2 regions of the Actinoplanes sp. NPDC089786 genome follow, and region 2 is predicted to be linked to the other one. Evidence: predicted binding sites of a transcription regulator. Region 2 holds the regulator's gene; the other holds the start of a gene.
The links. The regulator HrcA, encoded in region 2, represses chaperone genes, less so after heat shock. The targets are predictions, from matches to a motif close to GGTTNGCACNCTCNNNNNGAGNGTGCNAACC.

Region 1: a site for HrcA is predicted at 3,424-3,454, ahead of groES (co-chaperone GroES). Genes of this name have one in related genera too.

Annotation. Positions count from the first base shown of each region.
Region 1 is NZ_JBFBGU010000003.1:231,838-240,813, reverse strand. It holds gene AB0O15_RS15150 (substrate-binding domain-containing protein) at 86-1,192, opposite strand; gene ybaK (Cys-tRNA(Pro) deacylase) at 1,558-2,040, opposite strand; gene AB0O15_RS15140 (methyltransferase domain-containing protein) at 2,184-3,350, opposite strand; gene groES (co-chaperone GroES) at 3,581-3,895, shown strand; gene groL (chaperonin GroEL) at 3,968-5,617, shown strand; gene AB0O15_RS15125 (hypothetical protein) at 5,675-5,896, opposite strand; gene AB0O15_RS15120 (DinB family protein) at 5,921-6,472, opposite strand; gene AB0O15_RS15115 (DUF1707 domain-containing protein) at 6,536-6,802, shown strand; gene AB0O15_RS15110 (hypothetical protein) at 6,807-7,061, opposite strand; gene tsaD (tRNA (adenosine(37)-N6)-threonylcarbamoyltransferase complex transferase subunit TsaD) at 7,078-8,124, opposite strand; gene rimI (ribosomal protein S18-alanine N-acetyltransferase) at 8,117-8,554, opposite strand; gene tsaB (tRNA (adenosine(37)-N6)-threonylcarbamoyltransferase complex dimerization subunit type 1 TsaB) at 8,551-8,976, opposite strand, start outside.
Region 2 is NZ_JBFBGU010000006.1:51,488-60,463, forward strand. It holds partial or broken gene AB0O15_RS20565 (MFS transporter) at 283-546, shown strand; gene AB0O15_RS20570 (PAS domain-containing protein) at 739-2,376, opposite strand; gene AB0O15_RS20575 (hypothetical protein) at 2,492-3,361, opposite strand; gene AB0O15_RS20580 (enoyl-CoA hydratase-related protein) at 3,413-4,183, opposite strand; gene hemW (radical SAM family heme chaperone HemW) at 4,220-5,413, shown strand; gene AB0O15_RS20590 (DUF4870 domain-containing protein) at 5,406-6,134, opposite strand; gene hrcA (heat-inducible transcriptional repressor HrcA) at 6,268-7,290, shown strand; gene dnaJ (molecular chaperone DnaJ) at 7,325-8,464, shown strand; gene AB0O15_RS20605 (16S rRNA (uracil(1498)-N(3))-methyltransferase) at 8,464-8,976, shown strand, end outside.

The sequences.
Region 1 (8,976 bases), on a different contig from region 2:
GTGCGACGCCCGGCGCCGCCCACGCCCAGTCGCGGGCGTGAGCGGCGCCGTTCGTCAGCCGTCGGGGGTGACCCCCACAGTCAAATCAGCTGATGCCGTTTTCCGTGCACAGCTTGGCGAAGTTGCCGGTGCAGAGGGCTTCCTTGGTCACGAAGCCGTCCGCGATGACGTCCTTCACCGTCTCCTTGGTGATGGACTTCGGGGTCAGCAGCACCGACTTGACGTCCTGGTTCGACTCCGGGTCCTTGATGGTCCCGGTGGCGGTGGTCGGCGTCTCGCCCTTGGCCAGCGAGATGGCCAGCCCGGCAGCCGCCTCGGCCTCCTGCTTGATCGCCTTGTAGACGGTCATGCACTGGTCGCCGGCGAGGATGTTCTGCAGACCCTGCACGGTGGCGTCCTGGCCGGTGACCGGGACCTGGCCGTTCAGCTTGTTCTTCTTCAGCACCTGGATGACCGCGTTGCCGAGGCCGTCGTTGGCGGCGAGCACACCCTTGATCTGCTTGTTCTGGGTGAGCATCTGCTCGAAGATCGTGCCGGCCTGGGCGTTGTCCCAGTCCGGAACGGACTGGTCCGGGCCCTTGGTGAAGGTGCCGTCGTCGTACTTCGGCTTGAGCACCGAGTCGTAGCCCTGCTTGAACAGCGTGGCGTTGTTGTCGGTGGGCGAGCCGTTGAGCTCGGCCACGACCGGCTTGGCCGCCTTGTTCGCGGTCAGGCAGTCGACCAGACCCTGGCCCTGCAGCTCGCCGACCTTGACGTTGTCGAACGACACGTAGTAGTTCGCGCCGCCGTTCAGGGTGAGGCGGTCATAGTCGATCGTGGCGATACCGGCGGCCTTGGCCTTGTCCAGCACGGCCTTGCCGGTGCCGGAGTCCAGGTTGACGATGACCAGAACCTTGACGCCGCTGGAGATCATGCCGTCCGCGATCGTCTGGAACGCGCTCTTGTCACCCTGGGCGTTCTGGATGTTGGCCTCAACACCGGCGGCCGCGAAGGCCGCCTTGAGGAACTTCAGGTCATCCGTGGCCCAGCGCTGCGAGCTGGCCGTGTCGGGCAGGATGATGCCGACCTTGCCCGGCGCCGAGCCGCCGCCGTTGCTTCCGGTGCCACCGGAGTCGCTGTCGGAGCCGCAAGCGGCCATGCTGCCGGTGGCCAACAGGCCGAGGGCGGCAAGGGCGAACATTCCCTTACGCATTACTTATGTCCTTTCGGGTAAATCCGGGCCTTCGTCGGATTCTCCAGTTTGCGCGGAGGGAGGGTTCGCTCCCCAGGACGCAGTGGATCAGGAGCATTTGTTGTGCCCGGCAACGTATTCCTGTTGCGGGCGGTTACACAAGCAGAGTTGCCGGGCGTTCTGGTCACAGGGCATAACAATCCGGCAACATGCCCGAAGCGACCGACGACTGTGCCGGTAGCCGCTTCGGCACCGGTTCCGGGCCGCTAGCTGGACTTGCCCCACAACGTGACGCTAAGTCACGCAGTGGTCCCAACCTGCCCGATCCCGGGATAAAGATCAGCCCCGGGACATAACGGTGTCGTAACGGCTCGGACAGATGGGGTCTATGTCCGAATGTGCGCAAGGGTTGCGGCGGTCAGACGGACCAGATCGTCCGGCGACAATGCGACCTGCAGGCCACGGCGGCCCGCGGAGACGTACATCAGATCCAAGGCCATCACCGAGTCGTCGATCACCGTGGGCAGGCGGCGGCGCTGACCCAGCGGGCTGATCCCGCCCCGCACATAGCCGCTGCTGCGCTCGGCGTCGGCCCGGTCGGCGAGCGCGGCCCGTTTGCCGCCGGCCGCGTGGGCCAGGGCCTTCAGGTCGAGATCGCCGGTCACGGGTACGACCGCGGTCGTCAGGGAGCCGTCCACCGCGGCGATCAGCGTCTTGAAGACCCGCTCCGGAGGGACGCCGATCGCCTCGGCCACCCGGGCGCCGTAGTCGGGGGTGTCGGCGTCGACCTCGTAGGTGTGCAGGGTGTGCGCGACCTTCTGCGCAGTGAGCAGCACCGTTGCCGGAGTGCCGGCCGCTTTCTTAGCCACGGCGCGGAGGCTAGCGCGGGGTAGCTGTGCGAAAAAATCAACACCCATGTCGTAGCTCGGTGGGTGGCGCCGGCCGCTGCTCCCGCCGAGGTCGCCTCGCCTCCGGCGACGGGCTCGGCGTGCGTGCGTGGTCGCCCTCTTTCTCAGGAGTGGGTGGTGATCAGGGCGGTCGGTGCGCCGACCACCCGGGTCAGGACGATGCCGGCGGCGGACGTGCCGGCGAGTTTGAGGTCGCGGCGGAGCCGGTCGGGTTCCAGGGCCGAGCCCCGCTTGCGGATCTCCAGGCGGCCGACGCCCCGCTCGCGGAGCGCCGCCCGGAGGCGCTTGAGCGAGAACGGCAGCACGTCCAGCACCTCGAGGCGCCGGGCGTACGGGGTGTCGACGGCGTCGTCGGCGTACACGTAGGCGATCTCGGGGTCGGCGAGCCGGCCACCGACCGCCGACGCGAACTCCGCGACCAGATGCGAGCGGACCACGGCCGGGTCCGGGTCGTAGAGCCAGCGGCCGACCGGCCCGACCGGTCCGTCCCGCTCCCCGGTGCCGGTCAGCTCCTGACCGCCCGGCAGCAACGTCGCGCGGCGCGGGACCGCGGCCAGCGGGCCGCACCAGAAGGCGGCCTCGACCAGGTCGCCGCCGACGCTGACCCACTCGCCCTCGGCGCCGGCCGGGAGCAGGGCGTGGTCGATGCCGGGCGCGAGCTTCAGGACCGTCCGGGGCACGCGGGCGGCCAGCCCGGCCACGAAGTCCCAGGGCGGCGAGAACGACGCGGGGTCGAACACCCGGCCCCGCCCGGCCTTGCGGCGCGCCGGGTCGGCGAACACCGCGTCGAACCGCTCGACCTCGACCGTGGTGGCGTCGGCGCAGGTCACCTCGATGCGGTCGGCGAGACCGAGCGCGTCCGCGTTGGCGGCGGCGATCGCGGCGGTGAGCGGATCGGCGTCGACGGCGTGCACCCGGAGGCCGGCCCGGGCGAAGGCCAGCGCGTCGGCGCCCAGCCCGCAGCCGAGGTCGGCGACGGTTCGCACCCCGGCGGCGGCCAGGCGGGCGGCCCGGCGCTCGGCCACCACCGCCCGGGTCGCCTGTTCCAGACCCGGACGGGTGAAGAACATCCGGTCGGCCGCGGCGCCGAACTTTGCCCGCGCCGAGCGTCGCAGGGTGGCCTGGGTGAGGGCCGCGGCGGCCAGCCCGGGTTCCACCCCACGAGCGCGCAGCGCGGTGCCGGCGGTCAGCGCGTCACCGCCGGCCAGGTCCGCGGCGGCCGCCAGGACCTCGTGGTCATTACGCAGCTCAGCCAACAGTTCGAGGTCCACGGGACGACATTCTCCCCTGGGCGAACTCGTTGGCACTCTGGTTGACGGAGTGCTAGTTCCGGCATAACCTCCGACTTAGCACTCTCACCATGAGGGTGCCAGCGTGAGCCCAGCGATGGGCCGCGTTTGCGCCAGGCGGACCGGCACCCGCGACGACGGCCCCGCCCGGTGGCATGAGGCATCAGTCCGGCCTCGCTGACGAGGTCGGCAACACCTGTACCCAGGAGGGTATGCCCGTGACTACCGCGACCAAGGTTGCGATCAAGCCGCTTGAGGACCGCATCGTGGTCCAGGCCAATGAGGCGGAGACCACCACGGCGTCGGGCCTCGTGATCCCCGACACCGCGAAGGAGAAGCCGCAGGAGGGCACCGTCCTCGCGGTCGGCCCCGGACGCATCGACGACAAGGGCAACCGCGTCCCGATCGACGTCAAGGTCGGCGAGACGGTCCTCTACTCGAAGTACGGCGGCACCGAGGTCAAGTACGCCGGCGAGGAGTACCTGGTGCTCTCCGCCCGCGACGTCCTCGCGGTCATCGAGAAGTGACCTACTGATGTGCTGACCGCCTCGGTCCCCGGCGACGGGGACCGGGGCGGCTGTGCGTGAAGGGACCAATAGATGGCGAAGATTCTCAGCTTCTCAGACGACGCCCGGCACCTGCTGGAGCACGGCGTCAACACGCTCGCCGACACGGTCAAGGTCACCCTCGGCCCGCGCGGCCGCAACGTCGTCCTCGACAAGAAGTTCGGCGCGCCCACGATCACCAACGACGGTGTCACCATCGCCAAGGAGATCGAGCTCTCCGACCCGTACCAGAACCTCGGCGCCCAGCTGGTCAAGGAGGTGGCGACGAAGACCAACGACGTCGCCGGCGACGGGACCACCACGGCGACCGTCCTCGCCCAGGCACTCGTTCGCGAGGGCCTGCGCAACGTGACGGCGGGCGCCAACCCGATCGGCCTCAAGCGGGGCATGGACCTGGCCGCCGAGGCCATCTCCAAGGCGCTGCTCGACAAGGCCGTCGACGTGGACGACCACAAGGCGATCGCCAACGTGGCCACCATCTCGGCCCAGGACGCCACCATCGGCGAATTGATCGCCGAGTCGATGGACCGGGTCGGCCGCGACGGCGTCATCACGGTGGAAGAGGGTTCGGCGCTCAGCACCGAGCTCGAGGTCACCGAGGGTCTGCAGTTCGACAAGGGCTTCATCTCGCCGAACTTCGTGACCGACGCCGAGTCGCAGGAGTCCGTCCTCGAGGACGCGTACATCCTGATCACCACGCAGAAGATCTCCTCGGTCGAGGAGATGCTCCCGCTGCTGGAGAAGGTGCTCCAGTCGGGCAAGCCGCTGCTGATCATCGCGGAGGACGTCGAGGGCCAGGCCCTGTCCACCCTGGTGGTCAACGCGATCCGCAAGACCTTCAAGGTCGCCGCGGTGAAGGCTCCCGGCTTCGGCGACCGGCGCAAGGCGATGCTGCAGGACATGGCGATCGCCACCGGCGGCGAGCTGATCGCGCCCGAGCTGGGCTACAAGCTCGACCAGGTCACCCTGGAGATGCTCGGCAGCGCCCGCCGGGTGGTCGTCGACAAGGAGAACACCACCATCGTCGATGGTGGCGGCGTCTCCTCCGAGGTGACCGACCGGGTCGCTCAGATCCGCAAGGAGATCGAGGCGTCCGATTCCGACTGGGACCGCGAGAAGCTCGCCGAGCGGCTGGCCAAGCTGTCCGGCGGCATCGCGGTGATCAAGGTCGGCGCGGCCACCGAGGTCGAGATGAAGGAGCGCAAGCACCGCATCGAGGACGCCATCGCGGCGACCAAGGCGGCGGTGGAAGAGGGCACCGTCCCCGGTGGCGGCGCCGCGCTCTCGCAGATCACCTCGGTGCTCGACGGCAACCTCGGCCTCACCGGCGAGGAGGCCATCGGCGTCCAGATCGTCCGCAAGGCGCTGGACGAGCCACTGCGCTGGATCGCGCAGAACGCCGGCCACGACGGCTACGTCGTGGTGGGCAAGGTTCGTGAGCTGGGCTGGGGCCACGGCCTCAACGCGGCCACCGACGAGTACGTCGACCTGGCCGCGTCCGGCATCATCGACCCGGTCAAGGTGACCCGCAACGCGGTCTCCAACGCCGTGTCGATCGCCGGCCTGCTGCTCACCACGGAAAGCCTCGTGGTGGAGAAGCCGGCCGAGCCCGACCCGGCCGCCGGCAGTAGCCACGGGCACAGCCACGGTGGCCACGGCCACCAGCACGGCCCGGGCTTCTGACCGTCGCACGACCCACATCAACGAAAGGCGCGCCGTCTCCCCACGGCGCGCCTTTCGTCATTGGTTCGAACGCCCGGCCACGACCAGCAGCATCCCGGCGATCCAGGGGATGACGGCGAGCACCGCGCCTTCGACCCCGCCGAAGATGAAGAGCGCCACCGCGGCGACACAACAGGCGATCCCGGCGATGAACAGCCGGCGCCGGGGCGGCCGGGTGGTGAACCGCTCCTCGCGAAGGGGCGCGACGATGTCGTCGAAGTCGTTGTCGCCCTCCGGCATCGCGGCCACCTCCCGGAAACCACGCTACTGGCCGACGCGCCCGTCGACGCGCTCGCGGATCAGGTCGGCGTGACCGCAGTGCCGGGCGTACTCCTCGATCAGGTGGACGAGGACCTGCCGCAACGGATCCCCGGCGGCGCCGATCACGCCGAGGTCGGCCTGGCCGGCGACGTAGGCGTCGGCGAACGCGACCTCCTCCCGCCAGCGTTCCCACGCCTCGGCCACCATCGCCGGGTCAGCCACCGCGTCGTCGAAGTCGCCGTTCGGATTGTCCTCGCTGCGGTAGAGCCGCGGCCCGTCCTGCCCGGCCATCCGTAGCCGGAACCAGGTCTGCTCCACGCCCGCCAGGTGCCGGAGCAGGCCCAGCAGCGACAGGTTCGACGGGGGGACGGAACGGGCGGCCAGCTGGGCCGCGTCCAGCCCGGCGCACTTCATCTCGAGGGTCAGCCGATAGTCCCGGAGGTAGCCCAGCAGCGTGGCCCGTTCGCCGTCGAAGTTCTCGTCCGACCGTGGATCGTCGTCGGGGTGGACCCACATGTCCCACCACCCGAACTTACGTTCAGTCACTTCCGACATACGCCTAGCGAACGCCCATTCGGCGGTACCGGGCAACCCAGTTTCTTCGCTAGCATCCGGCCCGTGGACATCCGTGCGTCGGACGACGATCGCCAGCGAGTGGTGGCCGCCCTGGAGCGGCACACCGGCGCCGGTCGGCTGACGCTCGACGAGTTCGCGGCCCGGGTCGAGGCGGCGGTCGGCGCCCGCACGAAGTCTGAGCTCGCCGCCGTGACCAGCGACCTGCCGGCCACCGAGGACGATCACCCGCGGCGCGAGCTGCTCGTGGTCTTCCTCATCGCGATCGTCACGCTGGTGATCCTCGCCCTGTTCATCGCCCTGCGGAACTGACGATTCAGCGGTCCACCGGGCTGAAGTCCCAGACGTGCGGCGAGCGCGCCACCAGCGACGCGGGCGGCGCCGGCATCGCGACCGGGGAATGGCGCCATCGAGAGATGACCACGATGCGCTTGTCGGTGGACGAGTAGACGTCCGTCGACACATGTTGGGGCAGCACCTCGAGTTCAGGCACGGCCTTCTCACACACCCAGGTCAGCAACTCGTCGAAGCCGCTGCCGAGGGCGCGCACCTCCCACATCCGCGCAATCATGAGCCACTGCCTACCTTCACGCGGTGATCGCCGTCAATGGCATGGCGGAGTCGGCGGGCAGATCCAGCCGGCTCGGCGCCACGCCGGCCGCCACGAGGTGCGAGCCGAGCGCCGCGACCATCGCGCCGTTGTCGGTGCACAACTGCGGTCGGGGTACGCGTACCCGGATGCCGTGTTTCGATGCACGATCCGTGGCCAGCACCCGCAGCCGGGAGTTGGCCGCCACCCCGCCGCCGATCACCAGCGTCTCCACGCCGTTGGCCCGGCAGGCCTCGATCGCCTTGGCCGTGAGCACGTCGCAGACCGCCTCCTGGAAGCTGGCCGCCACGTCGGCCACCGGGATCGTCGTCCCCTCCCGCTGCCGGGCCTCGACCCAGCGCGCGACCGCGGTCTTGAGGCCCGAGAACGAGAAGTCGTAGCGGTGCGCGGCCAGGTCCTTGGCCGCGGTCAGCCCGCGCGGGAACGGGATCGCGGCGGCGTCGCCGGAACGGGCCCGGCGGTCGATCACCGGCCCGCCCGGGAAGCCCAGCCCGAGCAGCCGCGCCACCTTGTCGAAGGCCTCGCCCGCGGCGTCATCGATGGTCGCGCCGAGCGGTGTCACGCCGGCCGTCACGTCGTCGACCAGCAGCAGCGACGAGTGGCCGCCGGAGACCAGCAGGGCGATCGCCGGCTCGGGCAGCGGGCCGTGCTCCAGGGTGTCCACCGCCACGTGCGCGGCGAGGTGGTTGACCCCGTAGATCGGCTTGTCCGTCGCGAGGGCGTACCCCTTGGCCGCGGCGACGCCGACGAGCAGCGCGCCGGCCAGACCCGGCCCGGCCGTCACGGCGATCGCGTCGATATCGGCCAGGGTGACCTTCGCCTCGTCCAGCGCCCGCCGCATGGTCGGCACGATGGCCTCCAGGTGGGCGCGGCTGGCCACCTCGGGCACCACGCCGCCGAAGCGGGCATGCTGGTCGACGCTGGAGGCGAGCGCGTCGGCGAGCAGGGTGTGGCCGCGGACGATGCCGACGCCGGTCTCGTCGCACGAGGTCTCGATGCCGAGAACGAGAGGGCCGTCAGCCATTGCGCATCATCACCAGGGCGTCCGTGTTGCTGGGTTGGTAGTAGCCGCGGCGGATGCCGACCGGCTCGAAGTCGTATCGGGCGTACAGGCGCTGGGCCGGCTCGTTGTCGACGGCCACCTCGAGCAGCGTCTTGCGGCTGCCCTGCCGGGCGGCCTCGGCGAGCAGCGCCTCCAGCAGCTCGCGCCCGATGCCCCGCGTCTGGGCGTCCCGGCGGACCGCGATGTTCTGCACCCAGGACTCCTCGGCGTCCACGACGGACAGTCCGGCGTACCCGAGGATCTGGTTCTCCTCGGTGAAGATCAGGTAGTAGCGGCGCAGGGCGAGCTCGTTCCAGAACATCGCCGGCGACCACTTCTCGGCCCCGAAGAGGTCTTCCTCGATCCGCAGCACCTCGTCGATGTGCCACCACCGCAGCCGGGACAGCGTCATGGCAGCACGGACTTGCGCCCGGCCGGCTCGACCGCGTCCGGCCGGCGCAGGTAGAGCGGGGTGAGCAGCTCGCCGGCGGCCTTACCCAGGACCCGGTCGGCGGCCAGCGCGATCAGGGCGGCGCCGGGCGGGTAGAGCACGTGCTCGTCGATCGGCAGCCCGATGATGTCGCTGTACTTCACGGCGCCCTCCCCCACGGCCCGGTCGGCCCGGCCGGTGAAGGAGGCCGGCTTCGCCACCGCCGGTTCGGTGACGCGGTGTCCGTCCAGATAGGTCGCGAAGTAGATCTCCTTGCGGCGGGCGTCGGTCGCCACCAGCACCCGGCCCGGCCCCGCAGCGCGACCAAGACCGTCAAGACTGCAGACACCGTACGTCGGGATGCCCAGCGCCTGGCCCATGCTCGCCGCGGTGGCCAGCCCAAC
Region 2 (8,976 bases):
GAAGCACGCGAAGCGCCAAAGACGGCGCCAGGCAAGCGGAAGCACGCGAAGCGCCGAAGACGGCGCCAGGCAAGACAGGCAAGACGCCAGGCAAGACAGGCAAGAGAAGCACGCGAGGCGCCGAGAAAGACGCGAGGCGCCCGAAGGGCAAGAGAGCGCCGGGCCCGTTTCCCCCACGGGTCCGGCGCTCTCGCCTTTCCCGGTCGAGGGTCCGGCCGAGCCGCAGCATGACGGCCATGTCGCAGGTCGATCTGTCCGAGGTGGTCCGCGGCCGCATCCGCGCTGGCCGCGCGGGTCGCCGGCGGGGTCGGCGCCGCGATGATCATGCCGGTCACCCTGGCCGTCATCACCTCGACGTTCCCCGACGAGCAGCGGTCGAAGGCGATCGGCGTGTGGACCGGCGTCGCGGCCGGCGGTGGCCTGCTCGGCATGTACCTGTCGGCGTTGCTGGTCGACGTGGCGACCTGGCGGTGGCTGTTCGTCCTGCCGGTCGTCCTGGTGATCGTGGCGGCGGTGCTGGCGCTGCGGGCGGTGCCGAACTCCCGCGAGGAGACGCGGCACGGCTTCGACGTCGTCGGCTCGCTGACCTCGATGGTGGCCACGGTCGGGCTGACCTTCGTCCTGCACGAGGGCCTTCGTCGACGGCCGGCAGCGGGCCATGTGGGCCGGTGTCGGCGTGATGGCGCTCCTGCTGGTCTTCGTCCTCGTGCGCGGGCCGGTGCGTATCCCGGTGACGGTTCAGTAGCGGAACTTCTGCCGGGCGTTGCGGCGGTTGACCCAGGCCGGCATGTCGTCGAGGTGGTCGACGTGGGGCAGGCGCTCGTCGGGCTCGTGGCCGGTCGGCACGTGGCGCATGGTCACCACGTAGCCCTGGACCAGGCGGTCGTCGCGCAGGTCGCGGTAGGTCGCCTCGACCAGGACCTGCCGGTCGTCGGCGCGTTGCAGGGTGCAGAAGAGCACGCCGTCGCCGTCGTCCTGGAGGGCCTGGCGGACCTGGGTGCGGTCGTCGGGGTGGACCAGTTCGGTCAGGGTGGCCAGCGGCGGGAGCTCGTCCGCGCCGATCAGGTCGCGGAGCGCGGGGCTCGCGTACCGGATGCGCTGGTCCTCGTCGATCACCATCATCAGGTCGGCGGTGTTGCTGATGACCGCCCGCAGGTAGAGGTCGCTGTCGCGGCGGCCGACCGCCTCGACCAGGGAGATCCGGTCGAGGGCGAGCGCGGCCTGGCCGGCCAGCACCTCGAGGGCGTCCTGGGTGGCGGTCAGGTCCTCGCGGCGACCGGCCACGACCAGCGCGCCGCCGCTCGGGCGGGCCACCGCGAGCGGCTCGAGCCACAGCGGGCAGACCAGGGTGGCGGCGTCGTTGTCCGAGTCCTCGACCCACCAGCTGCGGCCGCGCGGATCGGCGCCGGCCGGCGGCACCGCCTCGCACGTGAGCTGGCGGTCGTCCATCGCGAAGACGACCTTCTCCAGCGCGTACGCCGGCATCAGGCCGCGGACCGCCGCCCGCACCGCCCGGTCCACGCCATCCAGGTCGGCCGTCGCCACCAGCGCCGCGCTGGCCTCCCGCAGGGCTCGCTCCCGCGACAGGGCCCGGCTGTTCTGCCCGACCGAGTCGGCGAGGCGGGTGATCGTCATGGTGAGCGTGAGCGCGCCCACCACGGCGATCAGCACGCCGTCGGTGACGCCACCACTGACCGCCTCGACGAACAGCACCACCGGCGGCGTGGCGACGGAGATGCCCAGCAGCGCCGCCCAGTGCCCGCGCCAGGGCGACGGGCGGACCGGCATCGGCGCGGTGAGCCGGGCCATCGAGGGGTGCAGCGCGGCCGCGCCCCAGGCCAGGTAGAGCACCCGGTAGCCGGACTCGGTGGCCCAGTTCTCGGCCAGGCCCCAGGCGATGTCCGAGCCCAGCATGCCGACCGCCCCGACCAGCAGCAGGATCGCCGACACGTTGCGGTTGCTCGCCACGATCAGCCGGGCGGCCACCCCGATCAGCAGCACGTCGCCGATCACGTCGGCGGCCGAGATCTGCCCGAACTGGCCGGTGTCGCCGATCACGAAGACCCAGACGACCAGCAGCGCCGAGCAGGAGAAGGCGAGCAGGTCGATCAGGCGGGCGCGGTCGACCAGCACCGCGCCACCGCGGGTGAACTGCATCAGTCCACAGGCGACCAGCACGAACATGCCGTAGTAGCAGGCCTCGGCGAACGCGCCGTGGTCGAGGGCCAGGGCGGCGTCGCCGATGGCGAGCACCACGATGGACCCGGCCAGCAGGAGCCAGGGTCCGACTCGGGCCGGTCGGTGGCGGCAGACCCCGAAGACGATTGCGGCGGCGCTGCCGGCTCCCAGCACGATCCACTCGAGGGCGCTCAGCACGACTAACTAGTACCAGCCGCGGTCGCTATCTGTCCATGGCGGTGTATACGCAGCGCTATGACCTGCGAACCCGGTCGACATCACGGAGAGCAATGTGAATGTGTTGGCTCTCTGTTCAGCTGAAGACTTCGACGACCACATGAGCATTGCCGGCCTTGCGATCGTCGGTTACCGGCTGCCACTTGCCGGTAGGGGCATGCCACTCCAGGTCAGCGAAACGTACTCGTTCGAGACCGGTGTCCCGGGCGTGCGAGACGAGCCAGTGCGCGTACCGCCAACCGGTGTCGATGTTGCTGATGGCGAGGGTCAGGCCGGTCGGCTGGGTCACCGGCTGGCCCAGCCCGCGGCCCCAGTCCAGCTTCAGCCCGGCGGTCACCTTGCGGATCGCGGTCTGGCCGCGCATCGCCGGCTCGCCGGTGATCGTGCAGGCGACCGCGCCGGTGGCCTTGCCGGTCAGGGCCTTGGCCAGCACCTCGGCCTCCTCGGCCCACTTCTGGTACGCCTCCGGGTAGGCCGACTTCTGCACCCGCTGGGCCGCGTCGGTGACCCGCATGTTCTGCCAACCCTTGACCCGCTTGAGCGAGGAGTAGAACTTCTTCGACGAGTAGCGCGGGTCGACGAGCTGGTCCGGCTTGCCCCAGCCCTGGCTGGGACGCTGCTGGAAGAGGCCGAGCGAGTCACGATCGCCGTGTTCCAGGTTCTCCAGCTTGGACTCCTGGAGCGCGGTGGCGAGCGCGACCACGATCGCCCGCTCGGGCATCTTCCGGATGACGCCGACCGCGGTGATGGTCGCGGCGTTGGCCATCTGGACGGTGTCGAGGGCGACCTCGCCGCCGTCGGCGGAGACCACGCAGGCCGGTCCGATGCGCGGCAGGTTGATCGACTTGATCGAGCTGCCCATCGAGTTGACCACGGCGATCACCCCGGCCACGGCGGCGATGCCGAGCACCAGCAGCACCGCGACCGGCTTCTTGCTCACCCACACCCCTCTCGCTGACGGACGCCAAGCGTAGACAACGAGCGCATCAGGAGATGGTCACTGCGGGATCCACGCGGCCGGCCGCTTCTCGCGGTACGCCGCCACGCCCTCGCGACCCTCCTCGGACTTGAAGTATCCGGCCGACCTGGCGGCCAGGTCGGCGAGATCGGCGCGGACGGACTCGGCCGGCGTACGCCGCAGAATCTGCTTGGTCCCGGCCAGCGCGAGCGGACCGCCGCGGACCAGCGAGTCGCAGTAGCGGGCCACGGTGTCGTCCAGCTCGTCGGCCGGCACCGCCGCCGTGACCAGGCCGATCTCGGCCGCGCGGGCCCCGTCGAAGGTGTCGCCGGTGAGGTAGAGCTCGGCCGCGGCGCGAGGGGCCAGCCGGGGCAGCACGGTGGCGCTGATCACGGCCGGGATCACCCCGAGACGCACCTCGGTGAAGGCGAACGTCGCGTCCCGCGTACACACCGCGATGTCCGCCGCCGCGATCAGGCCGAGCCCGCCGGCCCGAGCCGGACCACCGACCCGCGCGACGACCGGCTTGGGGAACTCCCAGATGGCCGCGAGCAGATCGGACATCATCTCGGCCGGCAGCCGACCGCGGCCGGAGGTGACCTGCTGGGTCTCCTTCAGGTCGGCGCCGGCGCAGAAGACCGGGCCGGTGTGGGTGAGCACCACGGCGCGGGCGGAGGCGTCGGTGAGCACGGTCGCCAGCGCGTCGAGCAGCTCGGACATCAGCGTGCTGGACAGCGCGTTGCGGTTGGCCGGGCTGTCCAGGGTCAGCGTGGTGATCCCGGCGGACGTCGAGGTGTGGACCAGCTCCATGCGGAGACCCTATCGGCGGCGGTGCACACTTGACGGATGCCTGGTCCGCTGCCCGAGGGTGAGCCCGTCCCCGCCGACGGGTCGCTGCCCGACGATGTCGCCGCCGGAGCCGGACAAAACGGATTCGGGGTCTATGTCCACGTGCCGTTCTGCGCCAGCCGCTGCGGCTACTGCGACTTCAACACGTACACCTCGACCGAGGCGAGCCAGGAGGGTTACCTGGACGCGGTGCTGGCCGAGTTCCGCCTGGCCGGCAAGGTGGTCAGCCCCCGGCGGGTGGACACCGTGTTCGTCGGCGGCGGCACGCCCACCCTGCTCGACCCCGGCGACCTGGCCCGGGTGCTCGACGCGATCGACGCCACCTGGGGACTCGCGCCGGGCGCCGAGATCACCACCGAGGCCAACCCCGAGTCGGTCACCCCCGGCTCGCTGCGGGCGCTGCGCCGGGCCGGCTTCACGCGCATCTCGCTGGGCATGCAGTCGGCCTCACCACACGTGCTGGCCGTGCTCGACCGCCGGCACACCGCCGGGCGCGCGCCCGAGGCCGCGACCGAGGCCCGCGAGGCCGGGTTCGAGCACGTCAACCTCGACCTGATCTACGGCACGCCGGGGGAGACCGCGGACGACTTCGCCCGGTCGCTCGACACGGTGGTCGCGGCCGGCGTCGACCATGTCAGCGCGTACGCCCTGATCGTCGAGGACGGCACCCGGCTGGCCGCCCGGATGCGCCGCGGCGACCTGCCCTACCCCGACGACGACGTGGCCGCCGACCGCTACCTGGCCGCCGACCAGCGGCTCGCCGCGGCCGGTCTGACCTGGTACGAGGTGTCCAACTGGGCGTCCGGCCCGGCCGCCCGCTGCGCCCACAACATGCTCTACTGGACCGGTGGCGACTGGTGGGGCGCCGGCCCGGGCGCACACAGCCACGTCGGCGGCGTCCGGTGGTGGAACGTCAAACACCCGTCCGCGTACGCCCGGAAGCTCGCCGACGGCGACTCGCCCGGACACGGCCGGGAGATCCTCACCGCCTCGGACCAGCGCATGGAAGATGTGATGCTGCGCGTGCGGCTGCGCGACGGCATGCCGCTGGCCGGGCTCGACCCGTCGGTGACCGCGCGGTTCCTCGGCGACGGCCTGCTCGACGCGGCGGCCTACGGCGCCGGCCGGCTCGAACTCACCCTTCGCGGGCGGCTCCTGGCCGACGCCGTGGTACGCGACCTCGTTACTTGACCATCCGGAACGTGGCCGGGTAGTGGTAGAGCTGACCCTCGTTCGCCTTCATGCCCGCGATGATCGAGAACACGATGACGACCACCCAGGTGATCATCGGCAGGAAGAACAGGATGCCCACCGTGCACGCCGCCAGGATCGAGGCGACGATCGTGGCGATGCCCCAGGTGATCTGGAAGTTCAGCGCCTCGACCGAGTGCGCGCGGACGGTCGGCGACTCGTTGCCCTTGGCCAACATCGCCACCAGCGGCGCGATGAAGCCGACGAGGATGCCACCGAAATGGGCGACGAGGGCCCAGGTCTTCTCGTCATTGTTGGCATAGCCGACCGGGGCGGGACCGGCGCCGGCCGCGCCGTAGCCGGGCTGCCCGTAACCACCGGGCTGGCCGTAGGCCCCGGGCTGGCCGTAGCCGGGATCGGGCGGGGGCGCGCCGTAGCCCCCCGCGCCCGAGCCGGGCGGCGGGCCGTAGCCACCGGCGCCGGAGGACGGCGGCGGACCGTACCCACCCGCCCCTGAGCTGGGCGGCGGGCCGTATCCACCGGCGCCGGAGGACGGTGGCGGGGAGCCGTAGGTCGGCGGCTGCGGCGAGCCGTACGTCGGCGGCGTCGGAGGCGGAGGCGGGGCCGATCCGGAGGTCGGCTCGTTACCCGGATATGGGTTGAGCGGCGTCGTCGGGTCGTACGGATTTCCGTCACCCGGCGGACGAGGCGGTTCAGTCATGGCTGACACGGTAGGACCGCAGCTCAACGTAGTCGAGACCAACCGCCGTGGGTGCGATCATCGCGCGGCGGCGAGTGGCGACGTAGACTGGCACTCGCCGATCAGGAGTGCCAACGAGCGGGGGAGGGGTCAGATGAGTCTCGATGACCGCAAACTCGACGTCCTCCGCGCCATCGTCGAAGACTATGTCGCCACCCAGGAACCGGTCGGCAGCAAGGCCCTGGTCGAGCGTCACCAGCTCGGCGTCTCCCCGGCCACCGTGCGAAACGACATGGCGGTGCTCGAGGAAGAGGGCTACATCCGGCAGCCGCACACCAGCGCCGGCCGGGTGCCGACCGACGCCGGCTACCGCCTCTTCGTCGACCGGCTGTCCCGGATCAAGGCGCTCAGCCCGGCCGAGCGGCGGGCCATCGAGCGTTTCCTGGCCAACCCGGTCGACCTCGACGACGTCGTGCACCGCACGGTGCGGCTGCTGGCCCAGCTCACCCGCCAGGTGGCCGTGGTGCAGTACCCGAGCCTGGCGCGCTCCTCCGTACGCCATCTCGAGCTTGTCCCGATCTCCACCACCCGCGTCATGCTGGTGATGATCGCCGACACCGGCCGCGTCGAGCAGCGCCTGGTCGAGATGCCCGGCCCGATCGCCGCCGACGACGTCACCGAGCTGCGGCGCAAGGTCAACGAGAAACTCGCCGGGCAGCGGCTCGCCGACACGCCGCCGCTCGTGCAGGCGCTGGTCGACGACTGTGCGCCGGAACGCCGTAGCACGATGGCCTGCCTGGCCACCGTGCTGCTCGAGACACTGGTCGAGCGCTCCGAGGAACGTCTGATGCTGGCCGGTACGGCCAACCTGACGCGCGGCGGCATGCTTGACTTCCAGGGTTCGCTCCGGCCCGTGCTGGAGGCGCTCGAGGAGGAGGTCATCCTGCTCAAGCTGATCGGCGAGGTCGAGCCCAGCACCACCCGGGTCCGGATCGGCGACGAGAACGAGATCGACAACCTGCGGTCGGCCTCGGTGGTGAGCACCGGGTACGGCCCGGGCGGCACCATCATCGGTGGGCTCGGTGTGCTCGGGCCGACCCGCATGGACTACCCCGGCAACATCGCCACCGTGCGTGCAGTGGCAAGGTACCTTGGCGACTTGCTGGCCCAGAATTGATGGATCTGCGCGAACATTGAGGACTCCAAAGCCCGTGGCGAAGGACTACTACGGAATTCTCGGCATCGGCCGGGATGCCACCGATGACGAGATCAAGCGCGCCTACCGCAAGCTGGCTCGCCAGTACCACCCGGATGTGAACCCGGACCCGGAGGCGCACGAGAAGTTCAAGGACATCAACGCCGCCTACGAGGTCCTCTCCGACGACCAGAAGCGGCAGATCGTCGACCTCGGCGGTGACCCCTTGGCGCCCGGGGGCGGTGGCGCCGGCCCGGGTGGGCCCGGGGCCGGACCGTTCGTCGGTTTCCAGGACATCATGGATGCCTTCTTCGGCACCGCCGCCGGTGGCGCGTCGCGGGGCCCGCGGCCGCGTACCCGTCCCGGGGCCGACGCGATCCTCCGCCTCGAGCTGGAACTGCAGGAGACCGCGTTCGGGGTCGAGGCGCCGATCACGGTCGACACCGCCGTGCTGTGCACCCAGTGCTCCGGCGCCGGCACCGCGCCCGGCACCCACCTGGCCACCTGCGAGACGTGCGCCGGCCGGGGCGAGGTGCAGAGCGTTCAGCGCACCTTCCTCGGGCAGGTCGTGTCGTCCCGCCCCTGCCAGGTCTGCCAGGGTCACGGCACGGTCATCCCGTCGCCGTGCCCGACGTGCGCGGGCGACGGGCGTATCCGTACCCGCCGCAGCCTGACGGTCAAGATCCCCGCCGGGGTCGAGGACGGCATGCGGATCCGCCTGGCCCAGCAGGGCGAGGTCGGTCCCGGCGGCGGCACGGCCGGCGACCTGTACGTGGAGATCCACGAGCGGCCGCACGACGTCTACAGCCGCAAGGGCGACGACCTGCACTGCCGGGTCACCCTCCCGATGACCGCGGCCGCGCTCGGCACCCGCCTGACCATCAAGACGCTCGACAGCGAAGAGTCCATCGAGGTCAAGCAGGGCACCCAGCCCGCCAGCACGCTCCGCATCCGCGGCAAGGGCGTCCCCCACCTGCGCGGCCAGGGCCGCGGCGACCTGTTCGTGCACCTCGACGTGAAGACGCCGACCAAGCTGACCTCCGACCAGGAGCGGATGCTGCGCGACTTCGCCAAGACCCGCGGCGAAGACGTGGCCGAGCTCAGCAAACAGGGCGGCTTCTTCTCCCGGATGCGGGACGCCTTCAACGGCCACTGATGTCGGCGTCCCTGTTCCTCGTCGCCGAGCTGCCGACGGGTCCTTCCTTCACGCTCGACGGCCCTGAAGGCCACCACGCGGCGGACGTCCAGCGCGTCCGCCCCGGCGCGCCCGTCACCCTGTCCGACGGCCGCGGCGGTTCCATCGCCGCCACGGTCACCTCCGTGGCCAAGGGCAGCGTCGTCCTCCACCTGTCCCCGCCGACCTTCGTCCCCGCCCCCACCCCGTCGCTCACCGTCATCCAGGGCATCCCCAAGGGCGACCGCGGCGAACTGGCCGTCCAGGCGATGACCGAGGTCGGCGTCGACGAGATCATCCCCTGGTCCGCCTCCCGCTGCGTCACCCAGTGGCGCGGCGACCGAGGCGCGAAGGCCCAGGCCAAGTGGGCGGCGACGGCGCGCGAGGCGGCCAAGCAGTCCCGCCGGCCGTGGCTGCCGGTCGTCTCCGGGGCGCCAGATCTGGGAACGTCGCAGGTCGCCGCCCGCTTGTCGGCCGCGGCGGCGGCGTTTGTG